2 regions of the Streptomyces sp. 142MFCol3.1 genome follow, and region 2 is predicted to be linked to the other one. Evidence: riboswitches for the same ligand, from Rfam matches in the RefSeq annotation. Region 2 holds a riboswitch; the other holds the start of a gene.
What was found. Region 2 has a riboswitch for glycine ahead of gcvP (aminomethyl-transferring glycine dehydrogenase). Riboswitches for the same ligand answer to the same signal wherever they lie in the genome.

Region 1: it holds a riboswitch for glycine, as region 2 does, so the genes downstream of both, gcvT (glycine cleavage system aminomethyltransferase GcvT) here and gcvP (aminomethyl-transferring glycine dehydrogenase) in region 2, are expected to answer to the same signal.

What each region holds. Positions count from the first base shown of each region.
Region 1 is NZ_AUKV01000045.1:42,503-57,930, forward strand. It holds gene H305_RS0139360 (thioesterase family protein) at 1-534, opposite strand, end outside; gene H305_RS0139365 (trimeric intracellular cation channel family protein) at 678-1,343, opposite strand; gene H305_RS0139370 (M1 family metallopeptidase) at 1,410-2,801, opposite strand; gene H305_RS0139375 (ABC transporter ATP-binding protein) at 2,898-4,454, opposite strand; gene H305_RS0139380 (ABC transporter ATP-binding protein) at 4,451-5,548, opposite strand; gene H305_RS0139385 (ABC transporter permease) at 5,545-6,552, opposite strand; gene H305_RS0139390 (ABC transporter substrate-binding protein) at 6,622-8,394, opposite strand; gene H305_RS0139395 (ABC transporter permease) at 8,433-9,431, opposite strand; gene H305_RS0139400 (enhanced serine sensitivity protein SseB C-terminal domain-containing protein) at 9,884-10,684, opposite strand; gene H305_RS0139405 (enhanced serine sensitivity protein SseB) at 10,868-11,635, opposite strand; gene H305_RS0139410 (AAA family ATPase) at 11,678-12,373, opposite strand; glycine riboswitch at 12,542-12,639, shown strand; gene gcvT (glycine cleavage system aminomethyltransferase GcvT) at 12,787-13,905, shown strand; gene gcvH (glycine cleavage system protein GcvH) at 14,114-14,491, shown strand; gene glyA (serine hydroxymethyltransferase) at 14,503-15,428, shown strand, end outside.
Region 2 is NZ_AUKV01000006.1:321,387-336,814, forward strand. It holds gene H305_RS0111385 (Clp protease N-terminal domain-containing protein) at 313-897, opposite strand; gene H305_RS0111390 (SRPBCC family protein) at 1,208-1,636, shown strand; gene H305_RS49755 (PadR family transcriptional regulator) at 1,771-2,418, opposite strand; gene H305_RS0111400 (PhzF family phenazine biosynthesis protein) at 2,557-3,366, shown strand; gene H305_RS0111405 (CPBP family intramembrane glutamic endopeptidase) at 3,543-4,343, opposite strand; gene H305_RS53340 (hypothetical protein) at 4,567-4,800, shown strand; gene H305_RS0111415 (glutamate--cysteine ligase) at 4,826-6,343, opposite strand; gene H305_RS0111420 (hypothetical protein) at 6,856-7,440, shown strand; gene H305_RS0111425 (DUF5999 family protein) at 7,884-8,090, shown strand; gene gcvP (aminomethyl-transferring glycine dehydrogenase) at 8,220-11,105, opposite strand; glycine riboswitch at 11,280-11,375, opposite strand; gene H305_RS0111435 (PRC-barrel domain-containing protein) at 11,489-11,863, shown strand; gene H305_RS0111440 (DNA polymerase IV) at 11,782-13,245, opposite strand; gene H305_RS0111445 (MerR family transcriptional regulator) at 13,350-14,024, opposite strand; gene H305_RS0111450 (bifunctional nuclease family protein) at 14,266-14,739, opposite strand; gene H305_RS0111455 (MerR family transcriptional regulator) at 14,826-15,428, opposite strand, start outside.

The DNA.
Region 1 (15,428 bases), on a different contig from region 2:
CAGGGTCGAGGGATCGAGCTTGAGGAACAGCCGGTCGGTGATCGCGGAGCTGCCGGGGACCGGTGCCGGGGCGTCCTGCGGGCCGAAGCACTGGTCCATCGGCGGGATCGCGGGCGGCCGCGCGGTCGTACGGACGTCGTCGGGCAGGGCGTCGAGGTCGCCGTACGAGGCGAGCACGCGGATGCGCTCCACCTCGCGGCCCTCGTCGTCGTACTGGAAGAGGGAGGCCTGGCCGGTCGACAGGGTCCGGCCGGTGCGGACGACGTCCGTGCGGACCACCGCCGGTCCCGGCTGGGACGCGGTCAGGTAGTGCGCGGAGATGGTGAACGGGTCGGCGTGCGGCAGGGCGGCCGCGAGCGCGCGCCCCAGGACGGCGAGCAGGTAGCCGCCGTTGACGGCGTTGATGATCGTCCATCCGGCGGAGAGGTCGATGTCGTAGACGCCGGGTTCGCGCAGGGTGACCGCGGTGTCGCGGTCGAACTCGCTGTCGCCGATCGTGGCCCGTACGGCCTGTACCGAAGCTGCTTCTGCCATGCGTGAACAGTACAACAGGTAATTACTAAGCGGTAGCTTTCTATGTTGCGCCCGTGTGACATCGTCACCTCCGGCGGCCTCCGACCGCCCACGCGGCGCCGTGGACACCGAACCCCGTGCCGCACCGGCCGCAGGACCCCGTCCTACGGGGTCTCCTCCTCAGTCACCGTCGAGCGACGGTTCCACGCGCGCGGCGCCCGCCAGTGGTACCGCATCGCCAGCAGCCTCAGGACGAAGGCCGTGACGACCGCCAGGCCGCTGGTGAACGGGGTCAGCACGTCGTAGTAGATGCACAGCACGACCATCGTGGCGCCGACCATCGCGGGCACCGCGTACAGGTCGCGGTCCCAGCGCAGCAGCGAGGGCACCTCGTTGGCGAGCACGTCGCGCAGCACACCGCCGCCGACCGCGGTGGCCAGGCCGAGCGCGGCGGACTGCGGAAGACCGAGCCCGTACTCGTACGCCTTGGTGGTGCCCGCGACGCAGAACAGGCCGAGACCGGCCGCGTCGAAGACGTTGACGCCGACCTGGATCCGCTCGACATGGGGGTGGAGGAAGAAGACCAGCAGGGCGGCGAGCAGCGGGGTGCTGAAGTAGCCGAGGTCGGTGAACGCGGCCGGCGGCACGGCGCCGATCATCAGGTCCCGGAACAGCCCTCCGCCCAGCGCGGTGACCTCGGCGAGCACGGCGATGCCGAAGACGTCGAAGTTCTTGCGGACGGCCAGCAGCGCACCGGAGATCGCGAAGACGAAGATCCCCACGAGGTCGAGCACATGCTGGACGGAAGGGCTGAACAGTTCTTGGAGCACCCGAACATTCTCACCTGCCGACGGGCCTGAACCTTACAAAGCAAGGCCAGCGACAGGTGATACGGCCTACATCACCGGCTTGCCCGTCGTGTAGATCCACGTCTGGAAGAGATCGTCGAGCCGCTGTCCCGAGATCTTCTCGGCCAGCCGGACGAAGTCGGCCGTGTTCGCGTTGCCGTAGCGGTGCAGCTTCGTCCAGGCGGGCAACAGCCTGAAGAACGCCTGGTCGCCGATGCGCTCGCGCAGCATCTGGAGCGTCATCGCGCCACGCTGGTAGACCGCCGAGGCGAACATCGTGTCGCGCTGCGGGTCGGCGACCGTGATCTGCCAGAAGGAGGAGTCGGCCGGCCGCGCGTTGTACCCGGCGAGGAACGAGTCGTGCGCCGAGCGGATGCCCTTGTGCTCGGACCACAGCCACTGGGCGTATGTGGCGAAGCCCTCGTTGAGCCAGATGTCCTTCCAGCGCTCCACCGAGACCGAGTCGCCGAACCACTGGTGCGCCAGCTCGTGGACGATGGTCGACTCGGAACGCACGGCGGAGTACGCGGGCTTGGACTGGACCTCCAGGGAGAACCCGGCCTGCGGCATGTCGTCGACGACGGCGCCGGTCTCCTCGAAGGGGTAGGGGCCGAAGACCTGCGACCAGTAGTCGGTGGCCTCGGCCGTGACGCCGTACACGTCGACGCTGTTGCTGTCGGCCAGGACCGGGTCGATGGCGACGTAGATGGGTGTCCCGGCCGGGGTCTTCCCGGTCTTCACGTCGAACCTGCCGACGGTCGCGGTCGCGAGATAGGTGGCCATGGGCCTGCTCTCGCGCCAGTGCGCGACGGTCTGGCCGCCCTTGTCGTACGTCGATACGAGGCGGCCGTTGGAGACACCGGTCAGGCCCTTCGGGGCCTTGATCCTGATGTCGTACGTCGCCTTGTCGGACGGATGGTCGCTGGACGGGAACCAGGTGGAGGCGGCATTGGGCTCACAGGCGACGAACACACCGTCGGTGGTCTTCATCCACCCGTAGTCGGAGCCGAAGACGATGGGGCCGCTGAGGGCTTCGGGGACCCCTCCGTAGGTGACGGTCACCGTGAAGGTCTTGCCTTTGGGCAGAGTGCCGCGCGGGGTGATGTGGATCTCGTCGCCCGAGCGCGTGAAGTCGGCGCGTCTGCCGTTCACCTCGATCCGAGTGACCTCCAGCTTCTGCAGGTCCAGGTCGAAGGCGGACAGGCTCCGGGTGGCCCGGGCGGTGAGGGTCGTCCGGCCGTCGAGGCGGTCGGTGTCCGGGTTGTAGGCCACGTCGAGTTCGTAGTGGCGGGCGTCGAAGCCGCCGTTGCCCAGTTGCGGGAAGTAGGGGTCACCGATGCCGTCGGCGCCCGGGGTCGGGGCGGAGGAGGCGGCGATGACGAGGAAGGAGGCCGCCGCGGTGGCGAGGGCCCCTAAACGTGCCGAACGGGAGAGTGCCATGAGCGTCCCTTTCGAACGTGTTCCGAACTGTCGGACACGCGAGACTCTGCACTCTCCCGTTCAGGCATGTTCATGACTTTGCCAAGTCGTCACGGCCTACTTGCCGGTTGACTCCTGACGATCGGATTCCGCGGCCTCGGGCTTCACCTCGGCGTCGGCCTCCGACCCGGCGTCGGAGGACTCGGCCGGAGCCTCCTCCGAGTCGGACGCGGCCTCGGCTTCGGACTCGTCCCCGGCCTCGGACTCGGCCTCGGAGTCGGCGGCGTCGGCGGGAGCCTCCGCGGCCTCGTCGCCGGCAGCCTCAGCCACCGTCTCCGCCTCGGCAGAAGCCTCCGCTTCCGCGGACTCGGCGTCGGCATCGGCATCGGCATCGGCGGAAGCCTCAGCCTCGGCGGGAGCCTTCTCCGCGGCGGCGGTCTCCGCGACGGCGGCAGTCTCCTCCGCGGCGGCCTCGACCGTCGCCTCGGCAGAACCCTCGCCGCTCTCGGCCGGCGTCTCGGAGGCGGCCGGAACCACCAGCTCCACCGCCTCCTTCGCCACCGACAGCAGCACCGTGTCCTGCGGCGCCTGGTCCTCGGCGTTCTCCGGGTGGTGGCAGGCGACCCGCTGACCGGGCCTCAGCTCCAGGAGCGGCGGCTCGGTCGTCTTGCAGACCTCCGTGGCCTTCCAGCACCGGGTGTGGAAGCGGCAGCCGCTCGGCGGGGCGATCGGCGAGGGCACGTCGCCGCGGAGCAGGATCCGCTCGCTCTTGGCCCCCCGGCGCTTGGGGTCCGGCACCGGCACGGCCGACATCAGGGCCTTGGTGTACGGGTGCATCGGCGCCTCGTACAGCGAGGTGCGGTCGGCGAGCTCGACGATCTTGCCGAGGTACATCACCGCGATGCGGTCCGAGACATGGCGGACGACGGACAGGTCGTGCGCGATGATCACGTACGTCAGGCCGAGCTCTTCCTGAAGGTCGTCCATCAGGTTCACGACCTGCGCCTGGATCGACACGTCGAGGGCCGAGACCGGCTCGTCCGCCACGACCAGCTTCGGCTTGAGAGCGAGCGCGCGGGCGATACCGATGCGCTGGCGCTGACCGCCGGAGAACTCGTGCGGGTATCGGTTGTAGTGCTCGGGGCTCAGACCCACCAGCTCCAGGAGCCGCTGGACCTCCTTCTTCACACCGCCCTCGGGCTCCACGCCCTGGAGCCGGAACGGCGCCGAGACGATCGAACCGATGGTGTGCCGGGGGTTCAGCGATCCGTACGGGTCCTGGAAGATCATCTGGATGTCACGGCGCAGCGGGCGCATCTTCGAGGCGCCCAGCGTGGTGATGTCCTGGCCCTCGAACTCGATGGTGCCGCCGGTCGGGTCCTGGAGCCGGGTGATGACCCGTCCCATGGTCGACTTGCCGCAGCCGGACTCACCGACGACGCCGAGCGTCTCGCCCTTGCGGACCTCGAAGTCGATGCCGTCGACGGCCTTGACCGCGCCGACCTGGCGCTGCAGGACGCCCTTCCGGATGGGGAAGTGCTTCTGCAGCCCCTGGACCCGGAGGAGGACCTCGCGGTTCTCCGAGGAATCGGCGGAGGCCGCGCGGTCGTCGGGGGCCGCTGCCTGCTGCGGGATCGCCGCGCCCGCGGCGTCCGTCTTCTTCGTCTCACTCACAGCTTCGGCGCAATCTCTTCGTTCCAGATCCGCGTACGGTCCTCCTGCGAGAGGTGGCAGGCGGTGTAGTGGCCGCTGCCGATCAGCTGCAGTTCGGGGCGCACGGTACGGGTGACATCGCCCTTGGGCAGGTCCGCGTACGGGCAACGCGGGTGGAAGGCACAGCCCGACGGGACGTTGATGAGGCTCGGCGGCTGGCCCTTGACCGGGATGAGCCGGTCGGACGTCTCACGGTCGATGCGCGGCATCGAGCCGAGCAGACCCCAGGTGTAGGGGTGCTGCGGCTGCTCGAAGATGCGGTCGACGGAGCCACGCTCCACGCACCGGCCGCCGTACATCACCAGCACGTCGTCGGCGATCTCGGCCACCACGCCCAGGTCGTGCGTGATGATGACGACCGCGGAGCCGAACTCCTTCTGCAGATCACGGATGAGGTCGAGGATCTGCGCCTGGACGGTGACGTCGAGGGCGGTCGTCGGCTCGTCCGCGATGAGCAGCTCGGGGTTGTTGACGAGCGCCATGGCGATCATCGCGCGCTGGCGCATACCGCCGGAGAACTCGTGCGGGTAGCTGTCGGCACGCTTGGCCGGCTCGGGGATGCCGACGCGGTCGAGCATCTCGATCGCCCGCTTGCGGGCGGTCTTCTTGTCCACCTTGTGGTGGACGCGGTACGCCTCCACGATCTGGTTGCCGACCGTGTAGTACGGGTGCATCGCCGACAGCGGGTCCTGGAAGATCATCGCCATCTCGCGGCCGCGGAGCTTGCGCACCTCGTCCGGGTCGGCGTTCACCAGTTCCTTGCCGTCCAGCCAGATCTCACCGGACATCTGGACGTTCTTGCCGCGCGCGCCGAGCCGGTGCAGACCCATGATCGCCAGCGAGGTGACGGACTTGCCGGAGCCCGACTCACCCACGATGGAGAGGGTCTTGCCCTTCTCCACCGAGAAGGACAGTCCGTCGACGGACTTGACGAGACCGTCGTCGGTCGGGAAGTGCACCTTGAGGTCGCGCACTTCGAGGAACGCCTCGGGAGCGTCCGAGGGCGAGGAGACGGGCTCGCCGACAGCGGCGCCGGTCTTGGAAAGTTCGGTCACGAGAGCCTCACCCGCGGGTCGGCGGCGGCGTACAGCAGGTCCACCAGAAGATTTGCCACGACGACGAAGAACGCGGCGAGAAGAGTCACGCCGAGGATCTTCGGCAGGTCGTTGTCGGTGATGCCCTGCACCGCGTACTGGCCGATGCCGTGCAGCGAGAACACCGATTCGGTGATCACGGCACCGCCGAGCAGCAGACCGAGGTCCATGCCGAAGACGGTGATGATCGGGGTGAGCGCGGCGCGCAGTCCGTGCCGGACCACCACGTTGCGCTCCTGCAGGCCCTTGGCGCGGGCCGTGCGGATGAAGTCCTCGTTCATCGTCTCCAGCATGCCCGAGCGGGTGAGCCGCGCGTAGATGGCGGAGTACAGGAGAGCGAGAGAACACCACGCGGGGAAGAGGGTGTTGGCCCACTGCGCGGGGTTCTCGGTCAACGGGACGTAGGTACGCCCGAAGATCGGCCAGTTGACGGTGAAGAGCAGCAGCGCCAGGTTGCCCGTGAAGAACATGGGCAGCGAGACACCAGCGAGCGCGATACCCATGAAGGTGCGGTCGAAGATCGAACGCGGCTTGAGGGCGGAGATCACACCCGCGGCCACACCGGACAGCAGCCACAGCACCGCGGCACCCGCGGCGAGCGAGAGGGTCACCGGCAGACGCGAGGTGAGGTCCGGCCAGACAGCCTGGTGGGTCTTGAAGGAGTACCCGAAGCACGGCGCGTCGCAGTGCGCCGTGGTGGGACCCAGGTCATAGGTGGCGCCGCTGACGATCCCCTTGATGAAGTGCCAGTACTGGACGTAGACGGGCTGGTCCAGACCGAGGTTGTGCTTGACCGCGATGATGTCGGCCTTCGTCGGGCTCTTCCCGATGTACTGCTGCGCGAGCTGGTCGGCGGTCTGGCCGGCCAGTCTTGGCAGCAGGAAGAAGATGGCGAAGGTGACCGCGGAGACGACCAGGAGCAGGATCGCTGCCGCTGCCGTCCGACGGAGGATGTACGAGATCACGGGGATCGGCGCTGGTGCCCGCGGGCTGAGCCCGCGGGCACCAATGCCTTCACCTGCCTTCCGGGGCTGCTACTTCTTCGTGGTGCCGATGTTGAGGTAGTCGTACTGACCGCTGAAGGCCGCCGTGGAGACCAGGTTGGTCGCGTACTTCGGGCGGGCCAGCAGAACCTTGAAGTAGGTCAGCGGCACCAGGACGGCGTCGTCCATGGTCTTCTTGTCGATCTCGGTGTACAGGGCGTTGCGCGCGGCGTCGTCCTGCGTGCCGATCGCCTTCTCGAGGAGACCGTTGACGTCCTTGTTGTCGTACTGCGACAGGTTGGTGTTACCCGAGGCGCCGATCGCGGAGCCGTTCAGGATCTGCTGCAGGAAGCCGTAGCCGGAGGGCCAGTCGGCACCCCACTGCATCATGATCAGGCCGATGTTCTGCTTCTCGGTGAACTTCGGGACACCCGCGTAGTCGGTGAAGTACTTGCCCGACGGGTACTGCTTCAGGGTGGCGTTGATGCCGGCCTTCTTCAGCGACGCGATGATCGCGGTGGCGGCGTCGATCTCCTGCGGGCGGTCGCTGCGCGCGGAGATGTTGGTGCTGATCTTCGACTTGCCACAGGCCTTGAGCTGGTCCTTGGCCTTGGCCGCGTCACCCTTGTTGCCGGCCGACGCGTAGACGTCCGACTTGGCGTAGCCCGGGATGTCCGGCGGGAGGACCGTGGAGGCGACGTCGCCGCGGATCGGGCCGCCCTCGGCGGTCTGCACCGAGACCTTGTCGATCGCGAACTGGACGGCCTTGCGGCACGCCACGTTGTCGAACGGCTTCACCTTGGTGTTGATCGCCATGTAGACGAGACGGCCACCGTAGGTGTTGTCGGTGTCGGCCTTCTTGGCGGCGGAGCTGAGCAGCTGCGCCTGGGTCGCGGCCTGGACACCGCCACCACCGAGGTCGATCGCGTCGCCCGCGAGGACGTCCTTGTCGATCGTCTCGGCGTTGACCTTCAGGTTGACGACGATCTTGTCCGGGTACTGCTTGCGCAGCGGGTCGGTCTTCGCGTCCCAGTTCTCGTTGCGCACGAGGACGGCCTGCTTGCCGTCGGAGTAGCTCTGGAACTTGTACGAGCCCGAGGACACGATGTTCTTGACGTAGTCGACGCCGTTGTCCTTGGCCTGCGGGACCGGAGCCGTCTGCGGCGAGGCCACCAGGTAGTCGAACTCCTGGAAGGCGGTCTTCAGGTGGAAGACGACCGTGGTGTCGTCCGGGGTCTCGATGGACGAGAGGCCCTTGGCGCTCTTGTCCTTGTAGGGACCCTTGTACTTGTCGCCGCCCACGAGGAACTGCTGGAAGTAGTTCGGGCCGAGGGAGAGCACGTCACGCGCGAAGTTGGAGCGCTCGACCGCGTACTTGACGTCCTTGGACGTGATCGCGGTGCCGTCCTGGTACTTCAGGCCCGCACGCAGCTTGTACGTCCAGGTCTTGCCGCCGTCGCTCGGGACGCCCTTGCTCTCCGCGAGGTCCGGGACAAGGGTGTTGCCCTTCTCGCCGGCGCCGGGCTGGAACGTCATCAGGGGACGGGCGTACAGCCGGCTGAGGTTGTACATGTACGCGTAGTACGTGTTGCCCGGGTCGAAGGAGTCCGGCACGTCGGAGTACTCGTACGTGACCGTGCCCCCCTTCTTGGTGGAGGCGTTGACGACGTCCTTGGTCGCTGCGTTGGCCCCAGCTGATTTGGTGGTGTCGTCGTTCTTGTTGTCATCGGCCTTGCTGCAGCCTGCGACGAGCAGGCTCGCGGAGCCGATGGCCGCAACTGCGGCCAGCGCTGACCTTCGCATGATGGGCGGGTTCCCCTCCATTGTCGGAAACTTGATGGGCTCTCGGTGTGCGTCAGGCATCAACGGCTGCGCGGGTCGAGAGCGTCACGGAGACCGTCGCCGAGCAGGTTGAACGCGAGGACGGTCACAAAGATGGCGAGGCCGGGGACGATCATGAACTGCGGGTCGACCTCGTAGTAGTTGACCGCTTCCCTGAGCATGCCGCCCCACGACGCCTGCGGGGGCTGGATGCCGACCCCGAGGAAGCTCAGGGAGGCCTCGAAGAGGATGTTGGTCGGGATGAGCAGCGTCGAGTAGACGATGATCGGGCCGACCAGGTTGGGCAGCAGCTCCCGGAACAGGATGTACGGGCCCTTGGCGCCCATGCCCCGGGATGCGTCCACGAACTCACGCTCACGCAGGGCGAGGGTCTGGCCTCGGACGATCCGGCCCAGGTAGGGCCAGTTGAAGAAGCCGATCACGAAGATCAGCACGCTCAGGTGGAGCGGGAGCCCTTCGAGGCCGAACGCGCCGCCCTGCAGGGTGGCGGAGATGGCGATCGCGAAGAGCAGGAGGGGGAAGGCGAGGAAGGTGTCCATCAGGCGGCTGATGATCGAGTCGACGCGCCCGCCGTAGAAGCCCGCGACGACGCCCAGGATCGCGCCGATCACGTTCGACAGGATGGTGGCGCCGAAGGCGACGACCAGGGACACCCAGGAGCCCTCGAGGAGGCGGGTGGCGAGGTCGCGACCGAACTTCGGGTCCACACCGAGCGGGTGGTCACCGCTCATGCCGCCCATCCCGCCCTTGGGCAGCGAGGTGTTGGGGTCGATCAGGTCCTGGTTGAAGGCGTTCGGGTCCAGTCCGAGCATCGACTGGATGGGCCGGGCAAGGATGGCCATCAGGATGAGCAGCACGACGATGACACCGCCGGCGACCGCCACCTTGTCGCGCTTGAAGCGCGTCCAGGCGATCTGTCCCAGCGAACGGCCCTCGATCTGCCCCTTGCCGACTCCGGCAAGCACAGCCTCTGGCTGTGCTTCCGATGCCGCCGCGGTGGTCTCGATCGGTGCGGTCACAGTGACCCGACCCCTCTCGCCGGTGGTGACCGGCCTACGCCTGCCGCTGTCTGCGGCTTGGTTCACTTGCGTGCCGGGAGGTCGGCCGCAGATGGTGCGACCTGGTGACCCGGCTGATCGTTCGACTTGCACTCGCTCACAGGATCGATGACCCCATGTCTGCGGGGCGAGTCTTCAGTGCCGCCACGATCACGTGCCAGGTCTGATGGAGAAAGTATGCGCAACCGTGATGCTCTTAGGGGGATTCCGTTATCCGAACAGTGGGTAACGCGAGGCGGACGGGGGGCAGTTGCGCCAGAAGGGGCGATGACGCCCTCTTTCGGCACGCCTCCTCCCTAAACCGGACAAGCAGCCCTTACGCCGGTTCCCGTGCAGGTCAGACGTGAGCCACTGCCGCGGGGAACCCCTCCCCGACCGGCGATCCGCGGGTGGCGGCCCGCCGGTGTGCGCCGTCAGTATCCGCCGCGGGCCTGCGGATAACCGTAGCCACCCGCCATCGGCGCCTGGGCCGGGGCCGCGTGGGCCTCACGGTCGTAGAACGGCCGGGCGTTGACGCGCAGCCACATGGCCACCGGGTCGTACTCGTCGGACATCGCCACGGTCGAGACGGGCAGCCCGTCGGGGACCGCGCCGATGGACTGCTGCATCATGGCGCGCACCGAGTCGACCGCGGGCGGCGAAGTGTCGTACACGTCAAGGCCGATGGCGAGATAGGGCGCGCCGAGCGCCGGCTGCACCCAGGCGCGGCGCAGCGACCGCACGGCGGAGGTGCGGTGCGCGTTCTGCGTGAGCAGGGCGTAGAACTGCGGGATCTCGATGCCCGGTTCGGACAGCCGCAGCGGTCCGGCGGGCTGCCGCTCCAGGCCCGCGGCGATGCGCCGCAGGTCCAGCCAGGGGATGCCCACGCCGCCGCCGGGCGCGTGCGGATTGAGCCAGAGGCCGAAGTGGTCGGGGTAGAGGGTGCGGGCGACGTCGAGGCCGTCGACCACCTCGTACGAGCGGTTCCAGCCGCTGGCCGAGAGCTCCTGCGCGGAGGTGACGCACGGCGCGTACCCGAAGCCTTCCACTTCCATGTTCCCGTACTGGGCGTCCGGGGAGCCGGCCTGGCCGTGCCACAGCAGCATCCAGACCTGACCGGACGACGGGGTCGCGAGCGCGCGAAGGAGCGCCTCGTAGGCGTCGTAGCGCCCGGGGGTCACCTGGCGCAGCATGTGCTCGACCTGCCCGGCCGCGGCCGTGCCCGACGCGCTCACCCTCAACCGCCCCTTCGCGAACAATTCACGACGAACTCATCCAATACGCCCGAGCCACCGGTGACGAACCTGCGTCAGCACCTCGACCGAGCCATGAAACCAGCTTAAGCGGCGATCCTGACAGCGACTTGACGCACGGCGTCACGGGTCTTCGGGGTGTCACCGCTCACGCTCGTGCCGGGGTCAGTGCTCGCGCTGGTAGAAGGGCCGCACCTGGGTGCGCATCCAGTCGCCCACCGGGTCCTGGGCGACGTCGAGGAGAACCAGGTTCACGGCGTGGCCGACCGGGACCCGGCCCAGGGCACGGCCCAGGGCGTCGAGCGGGAGGGTGCGGGCGTCGCCCTCCCACTGGGAGAGCTCGACGCCGACGAACATCACCGGGTCGCCGCCCTCGATGCTGGCCAGGCAGCGGCGGGCGCTGAGCACGACGCCGGTCCCGGCGAACTCGGCCGACGCGGCGGACAGGAAGTCCACCGGGTCGTCCTGCCAGTCGGGCTCGAACAGCCGCACCCGGCCACCGCTCGCCGGCCCGTCCAGCGGGGTCCGCCCCGCCCGGCACAGCTCGGCCACCGCGAGGGGCGGCAGCGGCACGCCGACGACGCCGTCCGGGTTGACCGCGATGCCGACCTGGGGCGGCAGGCCCCGGGCGAATTCGACGGCGGGCGCGATCGTGTAGGACAGATGACCGCCGGTGACCTGGCGGAACTGCTCCTCTGAGCTGAACACGGGGACGTACGCCTGGCCCTCGATCTCCAGCGTCGGCAGGTCGAGGGGGCCGCTGTGCGGACCGCCGCCGTTCGGCAGGGGCACCCAGACGAAGCTGCGGCCGAGGACCTCGACGATACGGGCACCGGCCGAGGGCACGCCGAGCGAGGCGGACAGCACCTCCTCCAGCTCGTTGCCGGGCCATCCGCCGTGCGGATGGGGGTGCGCCTGTGCCGGGAAGTCCATCTGTCTACCGCCTGCTTCGAACCACTGTTCCGGCTGGAAAGATTAGTCGGCGTCGGTGACGGCCCGGCCGTCGAAGTCGATCCGGCGCAGCACGTCCGCCGCCTCACGGTCGATGAGCACCGCCGAGCCGCAGCCCTCGGGCAGGTCGCCCTTCTCAACGGCGCGCAGCAGCCGGGTCACGGCTCCGCGATGCCGCGCGAAGGCGTAGCGCGAGACACCGCGGCCCCGGTCGCGCTGCCCCCGGAGCGCCGTGCCGGGCGGGACGTCGAGCAGCAGCAGATGCAGCGAGCCGCCCCGGCGCCGGGCCTCGCGGGCCAGCCAGCGGCGCACCCAGGCCTGCGTGCCGCAGTCGTGCACGACGACGCCGGCGCCGGAGCGCAGCGCGCGACGCAGGCCCGCGTAGTGCGCGAGGCGGACGAAGGGGCGGTAGACCGCGTACGGCAGCCATCGGGCCGTCCCGGCGTCCCAGCGGTCACGGGTGTCCTGGGAGTCGATGCGCGGGCCCGTGACGGCACGGCGCATCAGGGTCGACTTGCCGCTGCCGGGCAGCCCGGTGACCACCACGACGTCGGACGACCCGAAGAGCAGGCCGTGCGGGCTGTGCCCTGCGCGGGCCCTGAGGTCTCGGACGACGGCCGCCGGGAGCGGTCCGCACGCCTCCCGGGCCGGGGCGCCGGGCTGCTTGGGCAGGGCAATTCCCGAGGTCGTCGCGTACGCCGTGGTCCTGTTCACCGTGATCGTCCTCCCCTTGGGTGTGGAGTCCCATCCCCGTCGAGTGTAAAGAGAAGGTAATGCGTGGTCTCTCTCGTTTCCGTACTCGGACTGCCACAGGCCGGTTACAGATGCGGAGTGCCCCGATCGGACGGCGCGTGCAATGATGTGCGCGCCAACTGCATACCGGCCGCTTGAATCCGCGCGGGAGAGTCCTGGGGGCCGAGTCCCCGGGCGCCGAAGGAGCAAGTCCCTCCCTTGAATCTCTCAGGCCCCGTTACCGCGCGGGCGAGGCACATCTGAAAAGCGGGCCGCTGACCAGTGGCTCCACCCAAGGTGCAAGTCATGACCACCGTTTCGTGGGGTCGTGGCGAACCTCTCAGGTTCCGATGACAGATGGGGAGGAACGACCTCGCCGTCATGTCTTGGGAGCCCCACCGATGAGCAGCAACGCACCCCGTCACACCGCGCTCGATGCCCTGCATCGTTCGCTCGGCGCGACGATGACCGACTTCGCAGGCTGGGACATGCCCCTGCGGTACGGCTCCGAGCGCGACGAGCACCTCGCCGTCCGCACGAAGGCCGGACTGTTCGACCTCTCGCACATGGGCGAGATCACCGTCACCGGGCCGCAGGCCGCCGCCCTGCTGAACTACGCCCTGGTCGGCAACATCGCCTCCGTCGGCGTCGGCCGCGCGCGCTACACGATGATCTGCCAGGAGGACGGCGGCATCCTCGACGACCTGATCGTCTACCGGCTCGCCGAGACCGAGTACATGGTCGTCGCCAACGCCTCCAACGCCCAGGTGGTCCTCGACGCGCTCACCGGGCGTGCGGACGGGTTCGACGCCGTGGTCCGCGACGACCGCGACGCGTACGCGCTGATCGCCGTGCAGGGCCCCGAGTCCCCCGGCATCCTCAAGTCGCTCACCGACGCGGACCTGGACGGCCTGAAGTACTACGCGGGCCTGCCGGGCACCGTGGCCGGCGTCCCGGCGCTCATCGCCCGCACCGGCTACACCGGTGAGGACGGCTTCGAGCTGTTCGTGGCGCCCGCGGACGCCGAGCGGCTGTGGCAGGCACTGACCGAGGCGGGCGCCCCCGTCGGCCTCGTCCCCTGCGGCCTGTCCTGCCGCGACACGCTGCGCCTGGAGGCCGGCATGCCGCTGTACGGGCACGAGCTGACCACCTCGCTGACGCCCTTCGACGCCGGGCTCGGGCGGGTCGTGAAGTTCGAGAAGGAAGGCGACTTCGTGGGGCGCAAGGCCCTGGAGGCCGCCGCCGAGCGGGCCGAGAAGAACCCACCGCGGGTGCTCGTCGGCCTGATCGCCGAGGGCCGTCGCGTGCCGCGTGCCGGGTACACCGTCGTCGCCGACGGCACGGTGATCGGCGAGGTCACCTCGGGCGCCCCCTCCCCGACGCTGGGCAAGCCGATCGCGATCGCGTACGTCGACGCCGCGCACGCGGCGCCCGGATCCGCCGGGGTCGGCGTGGACATCCGCGGCAGCCACGAGCCGTACGAGGTCGTGGCCCTGCCGTTCTACAAGCGTCAGAAGTAGGCACCGGGCGCGCGACGGGCGCCATGGGCACCGGAAGGAAGCGGACCGAGCGAGCGCCGCGGGGGTACCCGTGCGCGTTGGTGCGTGACCTGTGCCCCGGCGTGCCGTCTCGTATCCCATGACCACCCCTCCCCCGGGTTTCCGGCTTCGTCCGGGCTCGGGGTACCCCCGACATCAGCAGTCCCCCGCGTACAGGAGAATTCAGGCCATGAGCAACCCCCAGCAGCTGCGCTACAGCAAGGAGCACGAGTGGCTGTCGGTCGCCGAGGACGGCGTCTCGACGGTCGGCATCACCGAGTTCGCGGCCAACGCGCTCGGCGACGTCGTCTACGCCCAGCTTCCGGAGGTCGGTGACACGGTGACCGCGGGCGAGTCCTGCGGCGAGCTGGAGTCGACCAAGTCGGTCAGCGACCTCTACGCGCCGGTCACCGGCGAGGTCGTCGAGGCCAACCAGGACGTGGTGGACGACCCGTCGCTGGTGAACTCCGCCCCGTTCGAGGGCGGCTGGCTGTTCAAGGTACGCGTCACGGACGAGCCGGAGGACCTCATGTCCGCGGACGAGTACACCGCTTTCACCGCCGGCTGAGGAGTCACCGCATGTCGCTTCTGAACACGCCCCTTCACGAACTGGACCCGGACGTCGCCGCCGCCGTCGACGCCGAGCTGCACCGGCAGCAGTCCACCCTGGAGATGATCGCGTCGGAGAACTTCGCTCCGGTCGCGGTCATGGAGGCCCAGGGTTCGGTCCTCACCAACAAGTACGCCGAGGGCTACCCCGGCCGCCGCTACTACGGCGGCTGCGAACACGTCGACGTGGTCGAGCAGATCGCCATCGACCGCGTCAAGGCGCTCTTCGGTGCCGAGCACGCGAACGTGCAGCCGCACTCGGGCGCCCAGGCCAACGCGGCCGCGATGTTCGCGCTGCTCAAGCCGGGCGACACGATCATGGGTCTGAACCTCGCGCACGGCGGGCACCTGACCCACGGCATGAAGATCAACTTCTCCGGCAAGCTGTACGACGTGGTCGCCTACCACGTGGACGACGAGACCGGCCAGGTCGACATGGCCGAGGTCGAGCGCCTGGCCAAGGAGTCCCGGCCGAAGCTGATCGTGGCGGGCTGGTCGGCCTACCCGCGTCAGCTCGACTTCGCGGAGTTCCGCCGCATCGCCGACGAGGTCGGCGCGTACCTCATGGTCGACATGGCGCACTTCGCCGGCCTGGTCGCCGCGGGCCTGCACCCCAACCCGGTGCCGCACGCCCACGTCGTCACCACGACCACCCACAAGACGCTGGGCGGCCCGCGCGGCGGTGTGATCCTCTCGACGGCCGAGCTGGCCAAGAAGATCAACTCCGCGGTCTTCCCCGGTCAGCAGGGCGGCCCGCTGGAGCACGTGATCGCGGCCAAGGCCGTCTCGTTCAAGGTCGCCTCCTCGGACGAGTTCAGGGAGCGCCAGCAGCGCACGCTGGAGGGCGCCCGCATCCTGGCCGAGCGCCTCGTCCAGGACGACGCGAAGGCCGTCGG
Region 2 (15,428 bases):
TGGTGCGACGGTCGCCGCTGACGCGGGGGCGGGTGAAAGCTCGGCGACACATCGGGCGGCCCCTACGGGCGCGCGGCCACCCGGAGGCCCTGGGCACCAGCCCGACGGAACGCCTCGGACGCGAGGCCGAGCGACGGCTCCGGGGACACGTCGTGCGGTCGGGCCGCGGGCACACGGGCCGGCCGGCCGCGGGCACACCGCCGCCCGGGACCGCCGGCACCGGCCCGACGCAGCGGTCGCCGCGCGAACCCGAAGGAAAGCTCAGGGCACGGAACAACCGGCTGTCGCGAACGCGAGACCGACCGCTCCGATTCAGCGCCCGCCGTCGACCCGGCCCACGTATCCCTCACAGCCGGCCTCGACGCGCTCCAGCAGTGCGGGGGTGTCGACGCCCGCGCGCCCGAGGACCTCGACGGCCCGCGACTGGGGGTCGGCGACGAGCGTCACGAGCAGGTCGAGACCGCGGGCCTGTTCGTCGCCGCGCAGCACGGCACGCTCGTACGCCAGCTCCATGGCCCCGGCCGCCACCGGGGACCATCCCGTCTCGGTGGCGATCGGTACGACGCCGGAGTCCTCGACGGAGCTCTGCCAGCGCAACCCGTAGCCGATGCTGCGCTGCACCAGATAGCCGAGGAGCCGGGCGACCTGACCGGCACCGTCGAAGGCGGCGCGCACCTCGGGATCGGACTCCAGCAGCGAGTGCAGCAGATGCGCGGTGTCGATCTGCCGGTCCCCGTCCCGCAGCGCCCGCCTGCGGGCACCCGAGACCACCGAGGCCAGCTCGGCACTGAGCCCGGCGTCGAGTTCTGTTCGGTTCGGGCCGCTCTCGGCGGCGGACCGCTGGCGAATACGGGATGGCACAACCCCTACCCCATCAGTCTCGCGAAGCCGGGACATCCTCGGCGGGCAGCATCTTCGGGTCCGACACAGGTTGGGCATCCATGGGGATGTTCTCCTCCTTGCGGATGACTTCGGGCCGTTTCCCCCTGGGGCGCGCGCCGCCCTGCGTCGCGTCCCGCCCGCGGCCGCGCTGCCGCGGCGCTCCCCCCCGAAGCACGGCGAGCGAGGCCGGCCCTGCCCGGGGTGGGCGGGCCACTCTCCACAATTTCTGACAGTTCATCAGTATTGAATGTTCCGGGGCCTGCGGCTACGTTCCGCGACACCGTAGCTGCGCCGGGCGCAGCGCCCGACACGAAGGGGTGGTCGCATGGCCGAAGTCAGCGCGGAAGCACGCATCGAGGCACCCGCCGAGAAGATCTGGGCCCAGCTCACGGACTGGCCCGCGTACGGCGAGTGGAACGCGACCCACACCAGCTTCCCCAAGGGCGGACCCGAGACCCTCGAAGTGGGCGGCACCTTCGAGGAGAACATGAAGCTCATGGGCTTCCCCGCCGAGGTCACCTGGACCATCGACGCACTGGAGCCGGGGCACCTCCTGGCGATCCGCGGCAAGGGCCCGATGGCCGTGAACGTCGCGACGCGCTACACGCTCACCCCCGACGACGGGGCGACGACGGTGCGGATCGACGGGGAGTTCACCGGCGCCGCGGTCTCGCTCATGGCGGGCAAGCTCAAGGACTCGGCGACGGCCGCGCTGAACGAGTCGCTGCGCAAGCTCGGCGGCCTGGTCGCCTGAGCCTCCCGGCTCGCTCGGACACGGCGCTCAAGGACAGCCCCTGCAAAATCGTTCTCCCGGGCCGAGGCACACATGGACGGCGCCCCGCGGAATCGTGTCGTCCGCGGGGCGCCGTCCGTTGTCACAGCGTGCCATCAGTCCTCGTCGGCGAGGATCAGGTACAGCTTCTTGCGGGCTTCGTTGATGACCACCAGCGCCTTGTCGCGCTGGTCCTTGCTGCCGGTCTTCCAGACCTGGCCGAAGGCCTCCATGAGACCGAAGCCGGCCTGCCGGATCTCGTGCAGCGTCTCCCAGTCGACCCCGCGCCCGGCCTCTTCCCACGGCGCGTCGGGCCCCTCGTCCGCCGCGGCGCGGCCGGACTCGGTGAGCGAGAACAGCTTCTTGCCGCCCTCGGCCGCACTGACGATCAGCCCCTCGTCCTCCAGCAGTTGGAGGGTCGGGTAGACCGAACCGGGGCTGGGCTTCCACGCCCCGCCGCTGCGCTCGGCGATCTCCTGGATCATCTCGTAACCATGCATGGGCCGGTCCTTGAGCAGGGCCAGAATCGACGCGCGTACGTCGCCGCGCCGCGCCCTGCCGCGCGGTCCGCCCCGACCGCCACGCCCGCCCCAGGGACCGGGGCCGAAGCCCGGCCCCCCGAAGCCGGGGCCGCCGGGACCACCCGGCCCGAAGGGCCCGAACGCCCTGCGCCGCCCCTCGAAGCCGCCCCGACCCCGATGGCCGGGGCCGCCGTGGTGTCCATGTCCGTGTTCGTATCCGAAGTCTTCTCCACGGGAACGCATCGCCATCACTCCATTCCATCGTTGATCGATCGCGATGCCTCAACGATATATCGGAACAGTTCGGCTGACAATCCTCCGGGTCCAGATACTCGTGATTGGCCTTGTTCCGCCGCTCCGGCCTGCGGCTAGCGTCGGGCCATGCGGATTCGAATCGTCGACGCCTTCACCGACCGACCCTTCGCCGGCAACCCGGCCGGGGTCGTCCTCCTCGACTCCTTCCCCGACGACGCCTGGCTCCAGAACGTCGCTCTCGAGGTCAACCACGCCGAGACGGCGTTCGCCCACCGCCTGCCCGAGGGCGGCGAGGCCGACTGGGCGCTGCGCTGGTTCACGCCCGCCACCGAGGTCGCCATGTGCGGGCACGCGACGCTGGCGACCGCGCACGTCCTGCACAGCACGGGCACGCACCGGGGCCCGGTGCGGTTCGCGACGCTCAGTGGCGTCCTCGTCGCGACACCGCAGGAGGACGGTTCGATCACCCTGGACTTCCCGACCGCGCCGCTCACGCCGGTCGACGTCCCCGACGGCGTCGCCGAGGCACTGGGCGCCGAACCGCTCGCGGCCTGCGACACCGGTCCACAGGTCGGCGACCTGGTGGTCGAACTCGCCGACGAGAAGACGGTCCTGGGCCTAGCCCCCGACCACAAGGGGCTCTCCCGCCACTCCCGGCGCGGCATCATCGCGACCGCCCGCGCCGAGGACGCCTCCCGCGGCTACGACTTCGTCTCGCGCTGCTTCTTCCCGAACGTCGGCATCGACGAGGACGCGGTCACCGGCAGCGCCCACACGGCCCTCGCCCCGTACTGGTCCGAGCGCCTGGGCCTGCCCGACCTCACCGGCCTCCAGGCCTCCCGCCGCTCCGGCCTCGTCCGCACCGGGCTGCGCGGGGACCGCACACTCCTGACCGGCCGCGCGGTCACGGTCATCGAGGGCGAGCTGCTGGCCTGAGGGCACGGCTCACGGCGCGGCTCGCGACACGGCTCGCGACACGGCTCACGGCACGGCGAGAAGGGGCGTACGGACCTGCCGTTCGCCCCGCGCCGCCGGTCACCGGGCACCCTCGCCGGCGCACGTCGCCGGCAGCGGGGGCGTCAGGCCTGTGCCCCCGCACCGCCCTGCCGCGCTCAGGCCGTCGGCAGCCACCCCACCTTCCCGGCCAGCAGCGCGTACCCGACGAAGGCACCGATGTCGAGCAGCGAGTGGGCCACCACGAGCGGGCCGACCCGTCCCCAGCGCCGGTACAGGTAGACGAAGACGACGCCCATGACCATGTTGCCGATGAACCCGCCGATGCCCTGGTAGAGGTGGTACGAGCCGCGCAGCACCGCGCTCGCCACCAGCGCGGTCCCCGGCGTCCAGCCCAACTGCCCCAGCCTGCGCAGCAGATAGCCGACGACGATGACCTCCTCCAGCACTGCGTTCTGCACGGCCGAAAGGATCAGCACCGGGTACTTCCACCACACGTCGGGCAGCGCCTCCGGCACCACCGTGAGGTTGAAGCCGAGCCCCCGGGCCGCCAGGTAGAAGGCGATGCCCGTACTGCCGATCACCGCCGCGACGCCCGCCCCGCGGCCGAGGTCCGGCCACGGGCGCGTGCGGTCGAAGCCGATGGCGCGCAGCCCCGTGCCCTCCCGCAGCAGGAAGTGCGCGACGAGCGCCACCGGCACCAGGGCCGACGCGATCCCGAAGAGCTGCCAGGCCAGATCGAGCCACGGCCGGCCGGGTGCGGCCGAGGCGTTGAGGGTGGCCGCCTGGTCCTTCAGACCCCCCGGTTTGGTGACTGATCCGACAAAGCTGATCAGCGCGGACACCCCACTCGCACCGAGCGAGAGCCCCAGAACGAGCAGCGTCTCGTCCCGCAGAATCCGCCGTGTCAGCCCCTCCTTCGGAAAGGAATCGGCCACCGACCCCGCCTCCACCTGCACTCCCGCCTCCAGTTGAGTAATCCCGCCGCATCCCCATCTTGACCCCGCCAGGGTCTCGAAAGAAGTTACGAAGATCGTGCGCGACAGGCCGTCCAGGGGACGGACACCGTACGGGGCGCACCTCCCCCTTCCCCTGTCTTACGGCCGTTTCGCGGCTCGGGGGTCAAAAGGGAGGACGCCACCGTCATGGGGCGTCCCAGCTTGCCCGACGAGTACGGGCCGGGTGCCGCCGACCCCCGCCACGCGCGCGCCGCCGCACTCGACCGGCTGCAACGGCTCACCGCCCCGCAGCGGCCGGGTAGCGATGGTCGCGATCGCGGTGGGTCCCGACGCCGACAGGCAGGAGATGGAGCAGATCGCCAGGGGGACCGACGGCTCGGGCCATCAGGTCGGCGACCCGTCGCAGATCCACTCGCGGATCCTGACGGCGATCATGGCGGCGGGCAGCCGAAGCTGACCCGCCCCGTGAACCGGCGGTCCGATCAGCCGAGCGGCACCGGTTCCGGCAGCCCGACCGGCCAGGTGTGCACCGGCTCGCCGAGATGCATCAGCTCGCCGTAACGCCGTGTGGTCGCGGCCAGCGCGGCCTCCCGGCTGAGCCCCTTCTCCAGGGCCCGGTGGAAGGTGGCCGCCTGCCACGTCGCTCCGTTGGTGCGCAGCCGGCACCGGTCCTCGATCACCCCCAGGTAGAGGTCGCGGTCCGCGGGTTCGACACCCCAGGCGTCCAGCCCGGCGGCGGCCAGCGGCAGCAGCTCGTCACGGACCAGGTTGACCACGTCCACCTGGGTCGTCCCGCCGTACCGGCCCCGCCGCGGCCATTCCAGACGGGCGTCGATGCCGTGCCTGCAGGCGGCGTCGAAGTTCGCGGCCGCCGACTCGAAGGACAGTCGCGTCCACACGGGCCGCGACTCCTCGGCGAGCGCGCGGACGAGCCCGTAGTAGAAGGCCGCGTTGGCGATCACGTCGACGACGGTGGGGCCGGCGGGCAGGACCCGGTTCTCGACGCGCAGGTGGGGGACGCCGTCGGCGATGCCGTACACGGGCCTGTTCCAGCGGTACACCGTGCCGTTGTGCAGCACGAGTTCGGCGAGCTTGGGGGTGCCTCCGCCGTCCAGGACGGCCTGCGGGTCCTCGTCGTCGCAGATCGGCAGCAGCGGAGGGAAGAAGCGCAGGTTCTCCTCGAACAGCTCGTACGCCGAGGAGATCCATCGCTCGCCGAACCAGGTGCGCGGCCTGACCCCCTGGGCCTGCAACTCGGGCGGCCGGGTGTCCGTGGACTGCTGGAAGAGCGGGGGCCGCGACTCACGCCACAGCTCGTGACCGAACAGGAAGGGCGAGTTGGCCCCCACGGCGACCTGCGCGGCGGCCACCGCCTGCGCGGCGTTCCACACGTCCGCGAACCGGCCCGGGGTGACCTGGAGATGCAGTTGCACCGAGGTGCACGCGGCTTCGGGCGCGATGGAACGCGACCTGCACACCAGGCGCTCGATGCCGTCGATGTCCAGGGCGAAGTCCTCTCCCCGGGCGGCCACGATCTGATCGTTGAGCAGCGTGTAACGGTCGACGTCCGACAGATTGGCAAGGACCAGGTGGCGCTGGCCGAGCGTCGGCAGAATGCCGATCATCACGATTCCGGCATCGACCTCGCCGGCTTTTCGGTGCGCGTACGCGAGTGAGGTGCGCAGCTCCTCGGCGAGCCGGTCGAATACCCGGTCACCGAGCCGGTGTGGGGCTATGTTGACTTCCAGGTTGAACATGGCGAGTTCTGTTTGGAAATCGCGGCTCGCAATGCGATCGAGTACTTGCGCATTCATCATTCTGGGCATGCCGTCCGGTCCTGCGAGATTCAACTCGATCTCCAGGCCCATCAGATTCTTGGGGCGATCGAACCTCTTCTCCTCCAGCAGTCGCTCCAGCACCGTCAGACACTGGCGGAGCTTGTCGCGGTGGCGCTGGCGATCGGACAGGTCGAACGGCCCTGCCACGACCTTCTCCCCCATCGAAGTGTCCCTCCTCGGATGGGCGGCCGATGCTCCGGCCCCTGGCGTCCCGGGTCACGTGGGATGATGCCCCGGCATCGCCATTCATAACGCCCCCGGACGAGCTCGCGGACCGCTAGGCTGGAGTCCGGGCCCCGGGCACATTCACGAGGCATGCGGCAATGTGCAAGTTACGGCCCGACATGATCTCGTGAAAAACGCCGACGCGAATCGGCCGACCGCTTCGGCGAAGCGTTCCGAGGTCATCGCGCCGCCCTCGCGCCGAATCGGGATGAACCTCCTCGTTTCATCGACCGAATAGCGCCTTGTTCTTCATATTCGGGACGGCTAGACGAAACACCGTCTGAACACGTGTCGTATAAACTCCGCAAACGAGGCAGAGAATTGGCGCTCGCGGTCGTGGAACCTGTCGGCAGATCCAGACCCCACGCCCCCTCTGACCCCGAGAGCTGACAGCGCCGTCCGCCCCCGCCCTCGTGCCGCCATGCCTGTCGAATGAGAGGCGACCCACCATGCCGCTGCATGTCCCCCCGGCTCCCGCGCCCGCCCTTCGCACCGTCCTCATGGCACTCGGTTCCCCCACCGCAGTCCGCGAGGCCCGCACCCCGTCCCTGCGTCTGGCCCAGGGGCCCGTCACACCCGAACTCCCGCTGCCCGTGCACGTCCTGGACCGGACCACTCCCGAGGGCGCGCCTGCCACCCGGCTCGCCGGCTGGCGCTTCCTGATCCGCAGCGGCGACCGCGCGGTCGCCGCGGCCGACACCATGCTGACGCCCGACGGCTGGGCGTTCTCCCGCTTCTTCGAGGGCCCGTACATCACCGCGACCGAACGCGCGGTGCGTCAGGCCGAGTCCATGCAGCAGCCGTACCAGGCACGCCTGCTGTCCGTGCCCGAGCTGTACATGCTCACGCTCTGGCTGCACGGCGACTGCACCGCGGACGCCGCCACCGGACTCCCCGTCGCCACCGACCTCCTCGTCCCGCTGGCTCCGGCGCCGCCCGGCATCGCCGCACACCGTCCGCACAGCGTCGCCGAGCTGCTGCCGGTGCTCACCCACCGGCTCACTCCCGCACCGCTGCTCATCACGCCCGCGTAGGACCGCGACCACCCCGCCCGCACGGGCGGACACCCTCGCGAACCGCGCACGACAGGCACCGGCTCCCGTGCCCCGCCGCTGCTCCGCCGGCCGCGGGGCACGCCGCTGCGCGCCGCCCGTCCCAGACCGCCGCGCGAGCGCGCTCGTCGGTGCTCCACGGCGCTCGTACGAGGCAGGACATGCCCGGCGCCCCGACCGGACTAGCCCTATTCGGCCACCCCGAACCACCCGAAGAGACAGTGCAGTTGGGATGAACCGTCCGCACGGGTGATGCGTCATCAACCTGTAAGAAGCGGTGCCGCGAAATCCCTGCGGATTGACGTCCGTAGAGCAACACTGGTTTCCAGACCACACACCAACGGGGGGCGGCCATGACCTCATCGAGCCGCGGGACAGACACCACAGCCATCACTCACATCTCGACCCAGCGAAAGATCCCATCCATGTGCCAGCACCAGCCACCGTGTCCGTCAGCCGAGTCAGCCGATCGGGAGTCCGCCCGTCTCGCGGCGCATCACCCGGAGCAGGGATGGAGCCTGCTGTGCAACGGCGTTCTGCTCTTCGAGGACACCGGTGAGCTCCTGCCCGACGGCCAGATCATCGCCCCCCACCGCCCCCTGGGCAGCGCACAGGTGATGACGGCCGCCTGAGGCACCACGGGTCGCAGGCACGCGGCCCGGACACACGAGGGGCCGGCCCGGAGACGTACTCTCCGAACCGGCCCCGACGCATGTCCGTGGGCGACTACTCCTCGTAGCCGCCCGCGTCCGCCGTGTCGATCAGTCCTCGTAGGCGTCCAGCGGCGGGCAGGAGCAGACGAGGTTCCGGTCGCCGTACGCCTGGTCGATGCGGCGCACCGGCGGCCAGTACTTGTCCGCGGCCGAGACACCGGCCGGGAAGACGGCCTCCTCGCGCGAGTACGCGTGGGTCCACTCGCCACCGAGCGCGGCGGCGGTGTGCGGGGCGCCCCGCAGCGGATTGTCGTCGACCGCCCACTCACCCGAGCCGACCTTCTCGATCTCGGCGCGAATCGCGATCATCGCGTCGCAGAACCGGTCGAGCTCGCCCAGGTCCTCGGACTCGGTCGGCTCGATCATCAGCGTCCCCGCCACCGGGAACGACATCGTCGGCGCGTGGAAGCCGTAGTCGATCAGGCGCTTGGCGATGTCGTCGACGCTCACGCCGGTCGCCTTGGTCAGCGGGCGCAGGTCGATGATGCACTCGTGCGCCACCAGCCCGCCCGGACCGGTGTAGAGCACCGGGTAGTGCGGCTCCAGACGCTTGGCGATGTAGTTCGCGGACAGCACGGCCACCTGCGTGGCGCGCTTGAGGCCCTCGCCGCCCATGAGCCGGACGTAGGCCCAGGAGATCGGCAGGATGCCCGCGGAGCCCCACGGAGCGGCCGAGATCGGGCCCACACCGGTCTCCGGACCGGCCGCGGGCTGCAGGGGGTGGTTGGGCAGGTACGGCGCCAGGTGCGCGCGCACGCCGACCGGGCCGACGCCCGGGCCGCCGCCGCCGTGCGGGATGCAGAACGTCTTGTGCAGGTTGAGGTGCGAGACGTCACCGCCGAAGTGCCCCGGCTTGGCAAGACCCACCAGCGCGTTGAGGTTGGCACCGTCGACGTAGACCTGACCGCCGGCCTCGTGGACCTGCGCGCAGATGTCGGCGACGTGCTCCTCGAACACTCCGTGCGTCGAGGGGTACGTGATCATCAGTACGGCGAGTTCGTCACGGTACTGCTCGATCTTGGCACGCAGGTCCTCGACGTCGACCTCGCCGTCGTCCGCGGTCTTGACGACCACGACCTTCATGCCGGCCATCACGGCGCTCGCGGCGTTGGTGCCGTGCGCGGAGGACGGGATGAGGCAGACGGTGCGCTGCTCGTCGCCGTTGGCCCGGTGGTAGCCGCGGACGGCCAGCAGACCGGCCAGCTCGCCCTGCGAACCGGCGTTGGGCTGGAGCGAGACCTTGTCGTACCCGGTGACCTCGGCGAGCCGCTCCTCGAGCTCCGTGATCAGCGTGAGGTAGCCCTGTGCCTGCTCGGCCGGGACGAAGGGGTGCAGCTGGCCGAACTCGGGCCAGGTGACCGGCTCCATCTCCGTGGTCGCGTTGAGCTTCATCGTGCATGAGCCCAGCGGGATCATGCCGCGGTCGAGCGCGTAGTCGCGGTCGGACAGCTTGCGCAGGTAGCGCAGCATCGCGGTCTCGGAGCGGTACTGGTGGAACACCGGGTGGGTGAGGTAGTCGTCGGTGCGCAGCAGCGCGTCCGGCAGGGTGTCCTCGGCGGTGGCGTCCAGCGCCTCGACGTCGCCCTCGACACCGAACGCGCTCCACACGGCGCCGAGCTCACGGCGCGTGGTGGTCTCGTCGCAGGACATCGACACGTGGTCGGCGTCCGCCTGGTGGAGGTTGACGCCGTGCTCGCGGGCGGCGGCGACGATCTCCGCGGCCCTGCCCGGGACCCGTACGGTCAGTGTGTCGAAGTACGCACCGTGCACGACCTCGACCCCGCCCGCCGTCAGACCCGCGGCGAGCACGGTGGCGTACCGGTGGGTGCGTCGCGCGATGGTCCGCAGACCGTCGGGGCCGTGGTAGACGGCGTACATGCCGGCCATCACGGCGAGCAGCACCTGAGCGGTGCAGATGTTGCTGGTGGCCTTCTCCCGCCGGATGTGCTGCTCGCGCGTCTGCAGTGCGAGGCGGTACGCCTTGTGTCCGTCGGCGTCGACGGACACACCGACCAGGCGACCGGGCAGGCTGCGGGCGAACTTCTCCTGGACCGCCATGTAGCCGGCGTGCGGACCGCCGAAGCCCATCGGCACACCGAAGCGCTGCGTCGTACCGACGGCGATGTCGGCGCCGAGCTCACCCGGCGAGGTGAGCAGGGTCAGGGCGAGGAGGTCGGCGGCCACGGTGACCACCGCGCCGAGCTCGTGGGCCTGGTCGACGACCGCCTTGATGTCGCGTACGGCACCGGAGGCGCCGGGGTACTGGAGCAGTACGCCGTTGATGTCGCGCTCGGCGATCTCGGCCGGGATGCCTTCGCTGAGGTCGGCGACGACGACCTCGACGCCGGTCGGCTCCGCTCGGGTCTCGATGACGGCGATGGTCTGCGGCAGGGCGTCCGCGTCGACCAGGAAGAGGCCCTTCTTGTTCTTGCCCATGCGCCGGGACAGCGCCATCGCCTCGGCGGCGGCGGTGCCCTCGTCGAGCAGCGAGGCGCCCGAGGTCGGGAGCCCGGTCAGCTCGGCGACGACGGTCTGGAAGTTGAGGAGCGCCTCCAGGCGGCCCTGCGAGATCTCCGGCTGGTACGGCGTGTACGCGGTGTACCAGGCCGGGTTCTCCATGACATTGCGCAGGATCACCGGCGGCGTGAACGTGCCGTGATAACCGAGGCCGATCATCGAACCGAGCACCTCGTTGCGGTCCGCGAGGGAACGCAGCTCGGCGAGGACCTCCGCCTCGGTACGCGCGCCGGGAAGCTTCAGCGCCTCGGCATTCTTGATCACGTCCGGCACCGCGGCGGCCGTCAGATCGTCGAGCGAGCCGTATCCGACGTGGGCGAGCATCTTGGCCCTGGCCTCGATGTCGGGCCCGATGTGGCGCTGCTCGAAGGGGATTCCCTGTTCGAGCTCGGAGAGCGGAATGCGGTGGGCGGTCATTGCGGAGGCCTCCTGGTCTGACGCGACCTTCGAGGGGCACCCCGGCACGGGTACCCCGACGGCCTCCCCCTCTGTCATCTCAACCTGAGAGCTTCACCGGCCCGTCCGACGTGCCGGTTTTCACCGTCGGTGAGAGCGGAAGCCGTCGGCGACCGCCCTGCTTTCCAGAGTGACCTCGTCCGTGCGGTACGTGAGCCTGAGAGATTCCGGGGAGGATTTGCTCCTTCGGCGCCTCCGATGAAGTCTGGAGGACTCTCCCGCACGGGGTCAGCAGCCGCTGTCAGCCTACCAGCGAGGACAGGACACGATCCTTCGAGTGGCCGCCTGCCTGAATGTGCTCTTTTGTAGTGCTTACGAATGAGTTGCGACCAAGTGGAGGGCCCGTGCAGACCGACATCGATCCGCGCAACCTGATCGGCCGCAAGGCGTTCGACCGCAATGGCACCAAGATCGGCACGATCGACGAGGTGTACCTCGACGACGCGACCGGCGTACCGGAGTGGGCGGCCATACGCACCGGCCTCTTCAGCAGGGACGCTTTCGTGCCCCTTGAGCCCAGTGAACTCGTGGAAGGGGCCCTGCGCATCCCCTTCGACCGGGCTCTGATCAAGGACGCTCCCGACTTCGGCGTGGGCCGGCACCTCTCGCCCGAGCAGGAGCTCCAGCTCTACCACCACTACGGACTCGACGTGGCGGCCCCCTCCCCGCCTCCGCCGGACCGTGACTTCGGCAAGGTCGCGGGCTCGGACGAGCCCTGACCTGGATGCTCCGACGCGTCCGGGACGACCACCGGAACGACCAGGGGCAGCGGATCGGCCGGCTCCAGCTCGGGGTCGTCGGTCCGGAACGTCTTGACCCGCCCCGGCGCGGAGTAGGGCGTCTCGAACCGCACCGTGACCCGACCCAGGCCGCTGCCCTGGACCCAGCCGTGCCCGTGCTCGGCGTGCCGCACGTCGTGCCCGGCGGGCCACCGGCGCTCGGCGAGCGCCTCCGGTGATGCCCCGGACTCGCGTGACCCCTCGTAGGCGGGGTGCTCCTGGTCGGGAAGCTCCTCCGCCGCGGCATGGGCCTGCGCCTGCGCGAACAGGTCCTCCTGTGTGTAGTCGGCGAGCCCGGAGACTCCGACCCCCAGCAGCCGGACGCCACCGGTCGTGTCCACGGCCTCCAGGAGCCGCGCGGCGGCCTCCCGCACGACCGCAGGATCGTCCGTGGGCCCCCGCAGCGTCTCGGACCGGGTGAGCGTCGAGAAGTCGTACCTCCGCACCTTCAGGACGATGGTCCGCCCCGACAGTCCCGCCCCGCGCAGCCGCTGCACGCAGCGGTCGGCGAGCCGCTGCACCTCCAGACCGACCCGCATCCGGTCGTGGATGTCCACGTCGTAGGTGTCCTCGACCGAGACGGACTTCGTCTCCCGCTCGGCGACCACGGGCCGCTCGTCGTGCGCCAGCGCCATCGCGTACAGCGCGTGTCCGTGCGCCTTTCCCAGCAGCCGTACGAGCTCGTCCTCGCCGGCCTCGGCGATCTCCTCGACCGTGGTGATCCCGGCCCGCCGCAGATGGTCCCCGGTCGCGGGACCCACGCCGGGCAGCGTCCGCACCGACATCGGCCCCAACAGCGCGCGCTCGGTGCCGGGCTCTATCAGGACCAGTCCGTCGGGCTTGGCCTGCTCCGAGGCGATCTTCGCGAGCATCTTGGACGCGGCGAGCCCCACCGATCCCGTGAGTCCCGTGACGGCACGGATGTCCGCGCGCAGCTTCACCCCGGCGAGCCGTGCGGAGCCCGCGTCCCAGGCCGCGCCCCCCGCTTCCAGGTCCACGAATGCCTCGTCCAGGCTCAGCGGCTCCACCAGGGGCGACAGGGCCCGCAGCAGCGCCATCACCTGCTCGCTGACCTCCTTGTAGAGGCTGAAGCGGGGCACGAGATACGCGGCGTTCGGTGCGAGGCGGCGGGCCTGGGCCATGGGCATCGCCGAGTGGACACCGAAGACCCGGGCCTCGTACGACGCGGTGGCGACGACTCCACGCGGTCCGAGCCCACCCACGACGACGGCTTTTCCGCGCAGGCTCGGCTTGGACGCCTGTTCCGCCGAGGCGAAGAAGGCATCCATGTCGAGATGCAGGATGGTGGGCGCGGTTCTCACATGTCCGATGCTGCACCACGCCACTGACAATGCCCCTGCGAGGCCCGCCGCTCACGGGACGGCCCGTGGAGCGGCGCGCCCCTCGCGCGGGGACGCTCAGGGGGTCACACAGCCCGGTTGCGCCGTCGCGCCAGCTCGTCCGCGGGGTTGTGCCCGACGAGCGTCTCGCCGGTGTCCACACGCTCTCCGTGCAGCTGCGACAGGGCACCCTCGACGTCCCGCCACACCACTCCCACGGCGATCCCGAAGACCCCTTGGCCGCCCTGGAGCAGCGCGTGGACGTCGTCGGGCGAGGTGCACTCGTAGACGGTCGCGCCGTCGCTCATCAGCGTCATCCGCTCCAGGTCCCGGAAGCCGCGCTCCCTGAGGTGCTGCACCGTGGTGCGGATGTTCTGCAGCGACACGCCGGTGTCGAGGAACCGCTTGACGATCTTAAGGACGACGACGTCACGGAAGCTGTAGAGCCGCTGCGTCCCGGATCCATAGGCGGGCCGCACGCTCGGCTCGACGAGCCCGGTCCTCGCCCAGTAGTCCAGTTGCCGGTAGGTGATGCCCGCGGCGGCACATGCCGTGGGACCGCGGTAGCCGATCTCCTCGGAAACGGCCCCTGCCTCGTCCGGCACCGCCGTCGGCCGCATCGGAGCATGCTCGCCCGTGCTGCCGTGGTCGGGGTACCCCCTGCTCGAGCGGAGCCGAGCGCTGGTGGGAGGGTACGGGCCGCTCTCCCCCAGACCGTGTCCGGGGGCACCCCCAGCCGTACCGTCGCCGCTGTTTCTCACGCCGACCTCCGTCCTTGACCTGCCTTCTCGACGGTAGGCAGTCACCACCGGTGCGTCAACGATCGCCACACTCGGCACGCCGAGTGATAATCACCCTAAGAGTGGTTTCTCGTGCCCCACCGCGGGGAAAGGCTAGCCGAATGCTCCCCGCTCGGCCCGCGGCGCACCACACTGGCCACGGGCAATTGCCGCCGGGACCGGCGCACCTGCGCGGACACCGCCGATGGGCGGTGGCGGGGCCTCACTGGCTGTTGGTGCCGAAGTCCTCGGGCGAGATCTGGTCGAGGAACTCGCGGAACTTCTCCACCTCGTCCTCCTGCTCGTCCGGGATCGCGATGCCGGCGTCGTCGAGCACGCCGTCGCTGCCGTAGATCGGCGTTCCGGTGCGCAGTGCCAGCGCTATGGCGTCGGAGGGCCGTGCGCTGACCTCGACCCCGCTGGCGAAGACCAGCTCCGCGTAGAAGACGCCCTCACGCAGGTCCGTGATGCGTACCTCGGTGAGCTCCTGACCCACGGCCTCCAGCACGTCCTTGAACAGGTCGTGGGTCAGCGGTCGTGCGGGGGCCATGCCCTGCTGGGCGAAGGCGATCGCGGTCGCCTCCCCCGGTCCGATCCAGATGGGGAGGTACCGGTCGCCTCCCACTTCACGCAGAAGCACGATCGGTTGGTTGGAGGGCATTTCGACCCGGACACCTACGACATCGAGCTCGTTCACACAGCAACCCTAGGCCGTGCCCGGGACGTTTGGGTAGTCGGGCACAGAACGGGTGGACGATCCGGAGCCCCGGCCGACGCCCCGGTTCAGGGCAGTCGTACGCCCAGCGCGGTCTGCACGAGCGCCGCGTGCAGTTTCACCGTGAGCCCCGCGAGCTCCTTGGTACGGGCCTCCGCGTGCGCCCGCGTCTGCGGGTTGCGATGGCGCCGCAGCGGGGCCACCACCTGGTCGACGAGCCCCGCGTCACGCTCCGCGGCGGCCTTCATCGCACGCAGATGGCGTGGCTCGATCCCGAACCGCCCCAGCTCGACGACCAGACTCGCGACGGTCACCGCCTCGGCGTCGTACACGCCGTCCGCCAGCGGTGCGATCAGCCCGTACGACTCCCACTCCGCCAGGTCGCGCTCGTCGATCTCCGCGGCGGCCAGCAGCTCGGCACGGCCCACACGGGCCGCCGTGGGCGCCTCGGGCTCGCCCATGAAGTCGCCCAGGGGTTCGCCGTCCCCCGCGTCGCGCTGACGGCCCGCGGACGGCAGACGCACGGGCTCACCGCGCTCCAGGGCCTCCAGGTGCTGGCGGATCACCTTGAGGGGCAGATAGTGGTCCCGCTGCATCCTCAGGACGTGCCCGAGGCGCTCGACGTCGTGGGCACTGAACTTGCGGTACCCCGAGGGGGTCCGTCGCGGCTC